2 linked regions of the Acuticoccus sediminis genome follow. The protein of the gene in region 1 interacts with the protein of each later gene in a pairwise test. Links are inferred from orthologs where the notes say so. Each region holds a gene or a part of one and is shown on either strand. Other genes may lie near its edges.

The links. Proteins that work in one complex are often made in the same cells at the same time.
Region 2: the proteins of sfsA (region 1) and DLJ53_RS16150 interact in binary tests that used the Escherichia coli proteins (3 or more experiments, as listed by UniProt). The link is inferred for Acuticoccus sediminis from one-to-one orthologs.

Annotation. Positions count from the first base shown.
Region 1 is NZ_QHHQ01000004.1:181,319-186,688, reverse strand. Bases 1,019-3,917 are described here. They hold sfsA (DNA/RNA nuclease SfsA), read right to left. Parts: upstream 2,894-3,917; coding sequence 2,144-2,893; downstream 1,019-2,143. Other genes in these bases: DLJ53_RS19010 (SPFH domain-containing protein), read right to left, coding at 3,507-3,917; DLJ53_RS19015 (NfeD family protein), read right to left, coding at 3,008-3,502; map (type I methionyl aminopeptidase), read right to left, coding at 1,268-2,083; radC (RadC family protein), read right to left, coding at 1,019-1,202. Also shown: speE (polyamine aminopropyltransferase), read left to right, coding at 1-165; more of radC, read right to left, coding at 183-1,018; more of DLJ53_RS19010, read right to left, coding at 3,918-4,703; DLJ53_RS19005 (class I SAM-dependent methyltransferase), read left to right, coding at 4,900-5,370. UniProt on the Escherichia coli protein: Binds to DNA non-specifically. Could be a regulatory factor involved in maltose metabolism.
Region 2 is NZ_QHHQ01000003.1:398,730-404,002, forward strand. What follows is about bases 911-3,712. They hold DLJ53_RS16150 (glutamate-5-semialdehyde dehydrogenase), read right to left. Parts: upstream 3,045-3,712; coding sequence 1,776-3,044; downstream 911-1,775. Other genes in these bases: DLJ53_RS16140 (PA0069 family radical SAM protein), read left to right, coding at 911-1,094; DLJ53_RS16145 (nicotinate-nucleotide adenylyltransferase), read right to left, coding at 1,135-1,746; proB (glutamate 5-kinase), read right to left, coding at 3,050-3,712. Outside these bases: more of DLJ53_RS16140, read left to right, coding at 1-910; more of proB, read right to left, coding at 3,713-4,210; GTPase ObgE, read right to left, coding at 4,198-5,220. UniProt on the Escherichia coli protein: Catalyzes the NADPH-dependent reduction of L-glutamate 5-phosphate into L-glutamate 5-semialdehyde and phosphate. The product spontaneously undergoes cyclization to form 1-pyrroline-5-carboxylate.

The sequences.
Region 1 (5,370 bases):
CCGTCGTTGAAGTCCGTCTCCGAGGCGACCCTCGAGAAGCGGGCGGAGGGGCTGGGCCTTGCCACGCGCTACTGGACGCCGGCGGTGCACCGTGCGGCCTTCGCGCTCCCGCCCTACATCGCCGACCTGGTGGCCCCGCCCGCTCCGCTGACGCCGGAGGGGTAGGGACCGTCGCCGGACGCCTACACGTACCCCTCGCTGCGCAGCGAGATGTACGTGTTGGCGCCGATGATGATGTGGTCGTGCACCGCAAGCCCCAGCGGCCGCGCCCCGTCGATGATCTTCGCGGTGACGGCAATGTCCGCCCGCGATGGGGCCGGGTCACCGGACGGATGGTTGTGGATCAGGACGATCGCGCTCGCGCCGAGCTCCAGCGCCCGCTTCAGCACCTCGCGCGGGTAGACCGGCGTGTGGTCGACGGTCCCCGCACCGGCACATTCCGACACCAGCATCTTGTTCTTCTTGTCGAGGTAGAGGACGTGGAACTCCTCCCGCTCCAGCCCGCGCAGTCTGGCACGGTAGAAGTCGACCACGGCGTCGGTCGAGCTGAGGACGACGCGGTCGGCGAGGGCGTCGTGGGTCAGCCGCTCGGCCGCCGCGCGGATCAGCCGGAAGTCGCCGACGACACGCTCGCCGACGCCGCTCACGTCCATCAGCCGCGCGGCGGGGGCGGCGAGAACCGCGGCGAAGGAGCCGAACTCGGCGATCAGCGCCTTGGCGATCGGCTTCGTGTCGCGGCGTGGGATGGAGCGGAAGAGGAGAAGCTCGAGGAGTTCGTATTCCGGTAGCGTCTCGCCGCGGTCGAAGCGCGCCCGCAGCCGGTCGCGATGCCCGCTCGACAGGTCGACGCTGATGCGGCGCTGCCCCTCGTCGCCACTGGCTCTCGCCGGCGCGTCCGGCCCTTCTCCGAAAAGCTCCGCCTGGTTGGCCTCCGGATGCCGAGCGGGATCGTCCCCGGCGGGATGGCGGAGCCGGGCAGGGCGCTCCGCCGAAGCGGCCGGATCGTCCCGGGCAGTCTCGGATGAACGGCGCGCCTCGTCCGGCGATGACCTGGTCTCCGGCGGCGTGGCGGTTGTGGGGGAGGTTCGCTTACGCGCCGGTTGCCCGCTGCCCGACTGGGCGGCGTGGGCCGAGATCGCGGCGCGAAGCAGGGTCAGTGCAGCGCTCGAAACCCGCTCTGTGCCGCGGTCCTGCTCGGCCATGGATCCACCCCCGTTCTCGAGGGAAGATTACTTTAGATTGCACCGAAGATGCAATCTCTGATTGGTTAGTCGGTGACGACCATGTGCGGGGAGAACGTGAAGATCTCGCACCCGTCCTCGGTGATGCCGACGGTGTGCTCGTACTGCGCCGACAGCGAGCGGTCGCGCGTCACCGCCGTCCACCCGTCCGACAGGACCTTCACGTGCGGTCGGCCGAGGTTCACCATCGGCTCGATGGTGAAGATCATCCCCGGCTGCAGCCGCACACCGTCACCGGGACGGCCGTAGTGCAGGATGTTCGGCATGTCGTGGAACAGCCGGCCAACGCCGTGGCCGCAGAACTCACGCACCACGGAGCAGCGCTCGCCCTCGACGTAGGTCTGGATCGCGTAGCCGATGTCGCCGGTGGTGTTGCCCGGGACGGCGGCCTTCACGCCGAGGTCGAGCGCCTTGAGCGTCACGTCCAGCAGACGGTCGGCCGCGCGGCGGATCTGCCCGACGCGGTACATACGGGACGAATCGCCGTGCCAGCCGTCTAGGATGAAGGTCACGTCCACGTTGAGGACGTCGCCTTCCTTCAGCGGCTTGGGGGACGGGATGCCGTGGCAGACCACGTGGTTGATGGAGGTGCACGTCGCGTGGCGGTAGCCACGGTAGTACAGCGTCGCCGGAATGACGTCGTGCTTCTCGGCGAAGGCCATGACGAACTCGTCGATGGCCTCCGTCGTGGTGCCGGGGACGATGAAGTCCTCCAGCTCGTCGAGGCATTTCGCGGTCAGCGACCCGGCGGCGTGCATCGCGGCGAAGGCGTCCTTGCCGTAGATCCGCACCTGGCCCGTGTTGCGAGCAGGCGCGACGTCCGCATCAATAAACTCCACCATGTCCGCCGTGCCTCCTTCCGCTGGACTTATCTCGGCGTTTTGGCGGCGAAACGCAAGGTGTCAGGCGGCCACGCGGGCAGCTTGGCTCAATTGCACGTCGGTCATGCCGTCCAGAATCGGGATCAGGCCGTCCGCGTGGATGCCTTCCGGCGATATGCTGCACCTCAGCGCAGCGAAACGGACCCCGGCGGCGAGCGCCCTGTCGAAGCCTTCGCCGTATGCCGTATCGATATGCCGGGCGAGACGGAAGACGTCGCAGTCGCCGCGCTGGATGAGGAAGACCGTCAGCGCGTCGTCGCCCGCCGCCACGACGTCCGCCAGCGCGCCGAGGTGCTTGGCGCCGCGCGCGGTGACGCAGTCGGGGAACGAGGCCTCGCCGGGCCGCTCCAGCATGTGGACGTTCTTGATCTCGATGAAGGTGCGCCGCCCGTCCTCGCCGGTCACGAGGATGTCGATCCGCTCCGCCTTGCCGTACTTCACCTCCGGCCGGATCTCGCCGGCCGCGGGGAAGGGGGCGACGCGGGCGCGCGCCAGCGCGAGGGCGACGCGGTTGGGGTTCTGCGTGTTGGCGCCGACCCAGACGCCGTCCGCCTCGACCGCCTCCAGCGTGTGCCGGTAGCGCCGCTTCGGGTTGTCCGACACCGACAGCAGGACGCGCGCGCCCGGGTTCGTGAGGCCCGTCATCGCCCCGGTGTTGGGGCAGTGGGCGGTGATCATGGTGCCGTCGGGGAGGGCGACGTCGAGCATGAAGCGCTTGCGGCGCTCGACCCACGTGCCTTCGACGAGAGGACCGAAAGGATAAGCCAGCATGGCCCAAGTCTGCCGCCCGCTCCCCCCGCCCGGAAGGGGCCGGCGGAGGGGTGTCCCGGTTATGCACGGGTAAGGCGCGCCGGCGGGGGCCGTGCCGAACACCGGTGAGCCCCGTCAGGCCGTCCGCGCCTCGCCCAGCACGGCGTGGACCGGCTCGACCCGCAGGGTCGCCCCGTCGACGCCGACGACGCGCACGCGCTCGCCCGCCGGCAGATCCGGCCCGGTCACGCGCCAGAGGCTGTCGCCCCAATGGGCGCGGCCGTGCCCGGCGACGATGGGCTCGGCGAGCACGAGCTCGCGCCCGACATAGGCCGTCAGGTCGCGGTTGACGCGGTCGGCACCGTCGTCGAAGCGCCGCGCGGCGAGGAAGCGGGCGCCAATCACGCTGACCGCCGCGAAGCCGATGAAGGCCACCATCTGCCCCTCCCAGCCGAGGCCGCTGCCGAACGCCGGCGGCCAGGCGAGCGCCGCAAGTCCCGTCGCCGAGGCGGCCGCGCCGAACCAGATCAGGTTGATCCCCGGCAGCACCACCTCGGCAATGAGGAACAGCGCCCCAACGATGAACCACGCGTAGGGGCCGAGGTCGCGCAGGACGGCGAGGAGGAGCATCACCTCAGCGCCCTCCCAGGTCGTGCCGCGCGAGCCGCTCGGCGAGCGCCTCCGTCGCCTCGCTGATGCGCCGGAACCGGTCCGTACGCACGCCCTCCTGCGGGGCTGCTGTCGCGGCGGCGTCTGCCTCGCGGGCCGGGCCGGCGGGCGGGACGGCGCTCTGCGGCGCGGCCGCGGTCTCCGCCGCGCGGGTGACGCCGGAGAGGCGCGCGTTGATGTCGCTCCAGGGGTCGGTGGCCGGGGGCGGCGGCGTGGGGGGACTGGCGCCTGCGGGGTGCGGGCCGAACGCCTCGCGGGCGATCTCGGCGATGCCGGCGAGGGAGCCGAGCGTCGCCACGGCATCGACCGGCAGGATCAGCGTGCGCTGGTTGGGCGCCGCCGCGAGGTCGCGCAGCGCGCCGACATACTTGTCCGCCACGAAGTAGTTGATCGCCTGCACCGAGCCCTTGGCGATCGCCTCGGACACGGACGTGGTGGCGTTCGCCTCCGCCTGGGCGGCGCGCTCGCGCGCCTCGGCGTCGCGCAGCGCGGCCTCCCGCCGGCCCTCGGCCGCGAGGATCAGCGACTGCTTCTCGCCCTCGGCGCGGGCGATGGCGGCGAGGCGGGCGCCGTCCGCCTCCAGCACGAGGGCGCGCTTCTCGCGCTCGGCCTTCATCTGCCGCGCCATCGCGGCGGTGAGGTCGGGCGGCGGGTTGATGTCCTTGATCTCGATGCGGGTGATCCTGACGCCCCACGGGTCCACCGCCGAGTCCACCACGCGCAGGACCCGCGAGTTGATCTCGTCGCGGTTCGACAGCAGCTCGTCGAGGTCCATCGACCCCATGACGGAGCGGATGTTGGTCATCGTGAGGTTCAGGATCGCGACCTCGAGGTCGGTCACCTCGTAGGCGGCCTTCGCCGCGTCCAGCACCTGGAAGAAGGTCACGCCATTGGCCGTCACCGTGGCGTTGTCCTTGGTGATGACCTCCTGGCTCGGCACGTCGAGCACCTGCTCGCGCATGTTGATCTTGTCGCCGATGCGCTCCACGAACGGGGTCAGGATGCTGAGCCCCGGGCGAAGGGTGCGGGTGTAGCGGCCGAACCGCTCCACCGTGTAGTGCATGCCCTGCGGCACGGTCTTCACCGCGGCGACGATGACCACGAACACCAGGATCGCCGCGGCGATCAAGTAGAGATTGATCCCTAGATTCAAGTCGAACATGGGACGTCCTTCGATGAAGCCACTCCAAAGATGGGCACATTGCGCGAGACGCACAACGCGCAGGTCCGTGAACATCGCCGCCGGTCCCGCGAACTTCGCTCATCTTTCGGCGTCGGACCTCATTGTGACCAAATTTGGCCACTAACCTCCGCGAGGCGGCCCTGGAAGGGTCCAGCGGCACGCTGGAGGTCGAGCCATGGATCAGGAAAGCCTGTCCAAGCTGAAGACCGCGCTTCACTTCGTCTGGAACAGCGGCGACTACGAAACGGTGGCCCGCACGCTGGAGCCGGGCGCCGCGGCCTTCTTCGACCGCCTCGCGGTCGGTCCGGGCGACCGGATCCTCGACGTCGCCTGCGGGACCGGGCAGATCGCGCTGCCCGCGGCGCGGGCCGGCGCGAAGGTCACCGGCCTCGACCTCTCCGAGAACAACATCGAGAAGGCGAACGCCCTCGTCCACGCCGGCGGGCTCGAGGTGAAGCTCGACGCCGGCGACGTCGAGGACATGCCCTACAAGGACGAGACCTTCGACCTCACCGTCAGCCTCATCGGGGCGATGTTCGCGCCGCGCCCGGAGCGGGCCGCCGCGGAGATGCTGCGGGTGACGCGGCCCGGCGGGCGCCTCGTCATGGGCAACTGGGCGGACGGCGGGTTCATCGCGTCCTTCTTC
Region 2 (5,273 bases), on another replicon or contig:
CGCTTTATGTTCCACGAAAGCAGGCCGACGGGCAACGCATGCCCAAGCGAAGCCGTGGAACGGCGATCAATCCGCATCCCCGCTTCGAGGCCGAGGTTCGCGAAGCCGTCGACGACGGGTGGGAACAGGGCGAGGCCGCACGTCCCCGCACGACGGTAACCGACGAAACCGCGAAGACGATCATCACGCGGAACGCCTCGCCCGACATCGGGTTCGACCGATCGATCAATGCCTACCGCGGGTGCGAGCACGGCTGTGTCTACTGTTTCGCGCGCCCGACCCACGCCTACCTGGGCCTCTCCCCCGGGCTGGATTTCGAGACACGGCTGTACGCGAAGCCCGGCGCGGCCGCCTTGCTTCGCAAGGAGCTGTCGTCACCCTCCTATCGCTGCCGGTCGATCGCGATCGGCACGAACACCGACCCCTATCAGCCGATCGAGCGGACGCGCCGGATCACCCGTGAAATCCTGGAGGTTCTGTCGGAGACGCGGCACCCGGTCGGGATCGTGACGAAGTCCGACCTCGTCGTACGGGATATCGACATTCTGTCCGAGATGGCCGCGCACAACCTCACGAAGGTCGGCCTGTCGGTGACGACGCTCAATCCGGAGCTCGCGCGGACGATGGAGCCACGCGCGGCCCATCCGCAAAAGAGGCTCGCCGCAATCGAGGCCCTCGCTAAGGCGGGGGTGCCGGTCGCCGCGCTCGTCGCGCCGATCGTCCCGTCGATCAACGATCACGAAATCGAGGCGATCATAGAGGAGGTTGCGAAACGCGGGGCGACGCACGTGAACTTCGTGCTCCTGCGTCTCCCCAACGAGGTGAAGGAGGTCGTCCGTGACTGGCTCGCCCGCTATTTCCCGGATCGGGCCAGGCGGGTGATGTCCATCATGCAGGCCATGCGTGGCGGAAAGGACTACGACGCGACCTGGGGGCTGCGCCAGCGCGGCGAGGGTCCGTTCGCGAAGGCGATCGCCGAGCGGTTCGCGCTGGCGGCGAAGCGGCACGGCATGGCCATCGGGACGATCCGGCTTCGGACAGATCTTTTCCGATCACCCGGCGCGCACTCGCCGCAACTCGACCTGTTCGGATAGTCCCGTGAGGCCGCGGAGCAGCGCACGGCTCGACAGCTGGTCAGCGACCGAGGGCCCTCAGCGCAGTGGAGGATGCGGAATTGAGCGGGGCATGCAGGAACACCCACGCCGGGGGCGTCGCGCGGGCGAGCGCGCCGGCCTGGGATTCGGGGCGCCGGGCCGACGCGAACGCTCTCGCCGCGGTGGACGATATTGCGGCCAGGGAGGCGCCCGGCCGGTCGACGACGGCCACCGGGACGGAACGCATGATGAGCTTCCATTCCTGCCAGCGGTGAAGCGTGGCGAGGTTGTCCGCCCCCATGAGCCAGATGAAGCGAACGGCCGGAAAGCGCCGTTTCAGATAAAGGATCGCGTCGGCGGAGTAGCGGATCCCGGCGGCCGCCTCGAACGCCGTGACCGTCATGCGGGGGTGATCGGCGATCGCCTCGGTCAGCCGGATGCGCTCCGCGAGCGGCAGCAGCTCCTTGGTGGACTTCAGCGGGTTGCCGGGCGTCACCATCCACCAGACCCGATCGACGCCGAGGCGGCGCAGCGCGGCGTCGGCCACGGCGCGGTGCCCCCCGTGCGGAGGATTGAATGACCCACCGAAGAGCGCGATGCGCTGGGCGAAGCCCACCCTCGGAGGGCGCAGGTAGAATGGCGCGACGGACATGTCCGCCGGCCTTATCGACGGAGGGCAATTCACGGGCGGGTCTGGCCGGCTCCGCGGACCTGGTACTTGAACGTCGTCAGCTGCTCCACCCCCACAGGGCCGCGCGCGTGCATCCGCCCTGTGGCGATGCCGATCTCGGCGCCCATGCCGAATTCGCCTCCATCGGCGAACTGGGTCGAGGCATTGACCATGACGATCGCCGAGTCGACCTCGGCGAGGAAGCGCTCGGCCACGGAGGCGTCCTCGGTGACGATCGCATCTGTGTGGTGGGAGGAGTAGCGCGCGATGTGAGCGAGCGCGCCCTCCAGCCCGTCGACGACGGCGATGGAGATCACCGGAGCGAGATATTCGGTGGCGAAGTCCTCCTCCGTGGCGGCCGCCATCGGTGCGATCGCCTGCGCGCGGGCGTCGCCGCGAAGCTCGCAGCCGGCGTCGTCGAGGGCCGCGGCAAGGACCGGGAGGTGTGTCGCCGCACAGGCAGAGTCGACCAGCAGCGTTTCCGCCGCGCCGCAGATGCCGGTTCGACGCATCTTCGCGTTGACGACGATGTCCCTCGCCATCTGAAGGTTCGCCGCGGCGTGGATGAAGACGTGGCAGAGCCCCTCAAGGTGGGCGAAAACCGGCACGCGCGCCTCGGACTGGACGCGCTCCACGAGGGAACGCCCACCGCGCGGGACGATCACGTCGATGCCGCCGTGCGCGCCTGCCAGCATTGCCCCGACGGCGGAGCGATCCTTCGTCGGGATCAGTTGAACCGCATCCTGCGGCAGACCCGCGGCTGCCAGTCCACGGCGCAGGCAGTCGGCGACCGCGGTCGCCGAGCGGAGCGTCTCGGAACCGGACCGCAGGATCACGGCGTTGCCTGCCATCACGCACAGGGACGCGGCGTCCGCGGTGACGTTCGGGCGGCTCTCGTAGATGACGCCGACGACGCCGAGCGGGGTCGCGACGCGGTCGATCCGGAGGCCGTTGGGCCGCTCCCACGACGCGAGCACCCGGCCGACAGGGTCCGGCAGGTCCGCGACCGCCTCGATGGCGGCGGCCATGGCCTCGATCCTGTCGGCGCTCAGCATGGCGCGGTCGCGGAACGCGCTCGCCGCGTCCATGTCGATAAGGTCCGCGGCGTTCGCCTGAAGGATCGCCTCCACCGAGCGTCGCACCTCCGTCGCCATCGCCGCCAGCGCGGCGCGCTTGGACCCGGACGGCGTCACGGCGAGCGTGGACTGCGCCGCCCTTGCCTTTCGTCCCATCTCGGCGACGAGAGCGTCGGTGTCGAGCGTGTCGCGCGTAAGAGGAATGACGGTCACAATGCCTCCGGTGGCGCCGCGTCCAGCGCCATGTCGTCCCGATGAACCATGGTTCGGCGCATGCGTGGACCCACGCGCTCGGCGATAGTTCGCGTTTTCTGCCCTGCGATCAAGCGCGCATCCTGGGCGTCGTACGCCACCAGGCCGCGGCCGAACTCGCGGCCGCTGGCGTCGAGGAGCCGCACCGCGTCCCCCCGCGCGAAGTCCCCTTCGACGGCGATTACGCCGGCTGGAAGGAGACTGCGCCCGGCCCGCACCGCGGCGACCGCGCCCTCGTCGAGTTGCAGGGACCCGGTCGTCTGGAGCGACCCGGCGATCCAGACCTTGCGGGCCGTCCTGGGGTCGGATCGCGGCCGGAACCATGTCGCGCGGCCGCCGTCGTCGACGCTCGCGAGGGGGTGGTTCACCCGGCCGGAGGCGATGACCATCGTCACGCCGGCCTCGGTCGCGATCCGCGCGGCGTCGATCTTGGTCTTCATGCCGCCGCGCGACAGCGCCGAGCCGGCATCGCCCGCCATCGCCCAGATCTCGTCCGTGAGGTGCGGCACCTCGGGGATGAAGCTCGCCGCCGGGTCCGTCGCGGGCGGCGCGGTGTAGAGACCGTCCACGTCGGACAGGAGGACGAGACAGTCGGCGGAGATCATCGTCGCGACGCGCGCCGCGAGGCGGTCGTTGTCGCCATAGCGGATCTCGCTGGTCGCGATGGTGTCGTTCTCGTTGATCACCGGCACGACGCGGGCGCGGATGAGCTCGGCAATCGTCGAGCGGGCGTTGAGGTAGGAGCGCCGCTCCTCTGTGTCGCGCAGGGTCAGAAGGACCTGGGCCGCGCGCATGCCCTCTGCGGCCAGCGCCGCCGACCATTCCGCCGCCAGTGCGATCTGTCCGACGGCGGCGGCGGCCTGGTTTTCCTCGAGGCGGAGCGGGCGAAGGCCATAGCCGATCGGTCCGCGGCCCAGCGCGATCGCGCCGGAGGAGACGACGACGACCTCGGAATGGGCGTGCAGCTTGGCAAGGTCCGCAGCGAGCGTCGCCAGCCAATCGCGGCGCACGCCGTTCTCGCCGACGATGAGCGCCGAGCCCAGCTTGACGACGATGCGTCGTGCCGACGACAGGCGGCCCCGGTTGACCGCCTCGGCGGGAGCGCTCAGGGCTGCCATGTCGGCTCCTCGGGCGTGTCGTCCGTCCGCTCGTTGCGGATGACGCGGGCGAGAGCGCGCAGGACGTCGGTCACCCCCTGCCCCGTCGCGGCGGAGATCAGCATCACCTCGTGGCCGCACGCCTCGGCGAGCGCGGCGCGCTTGTCCTCGGCGTCCAACGTCGCATCCGCCTTGGAAAGAGCGACCACGCGCGGCTTGTCGACGAGGTCGGCCCCGTAGAGCTCCAGCTCGCGGTCGACGGTCTGGAAGTCGCCGACGACGTCGTCCGACGTGCCGTCGACGAGGTGCAGGAGGACCGCGCAGCGCTCGATGTGGCCGAGGAAGCGGTCGCCGATGCCGATCCCCTCGCTCGCCCCCTCGATGAGGCCCGGGATGTCGGCGATCACGATGCGGCGCGTGTCGACGGTCGCGATGCCGAGGTGGGGATGCAGCGTCGTGAACGGATAGTCCGCGACTTTGGGCTTCGCGGCCGAAACGGCCGAAAGGAAGGTCGACTTGCCGGCGTTGGGAAGGCCGACCAGACCGGCGTCGGCGATCAGCTTGAGGCGCAGCCAGATGGCCAGCTCCTCGCCCTGGAGGCCAGGGTTGGCGTGCCGGGGGGCCTGATTGGTCGACGACTTGAAGCGCTGGTTGCCGAAGCCGCCGTTGCCGCCCTTCAGAAGGCGCACGCGCTGGCCCGCCGCGGTCATGTCGGCGAGCACGCGCTCCTTGTCCTCGGACAGGACGACGGTACCGACCGGCACACGCAGCACCGCGTCCTTGCCGTCGGCACCCGTGCGGTTGCGGCCGGAGCCGCCGTCGCCGGCGCCGGCCCGGAAATGCTGCTGGTAGCGGAAGTCGATGAGGGTGTTCAGGCCTTCGACGGCCTCGACCCACACGTCGCCGCCCCGCCCGCCGTCGCCGCCGTCGGGACCGCCGTGCTCGATGAACTTCTCCCGCCGGAACGACACAGCGCCGTTGCCGCCGTTCCCGGAGCGCACGTAGATTTTGGCTTGATCGAGAAATTTCATAGTCGTCGACCCGCTTGCCGCGCCAACGACTTCTCGCGCAGACGTTGCCCTCT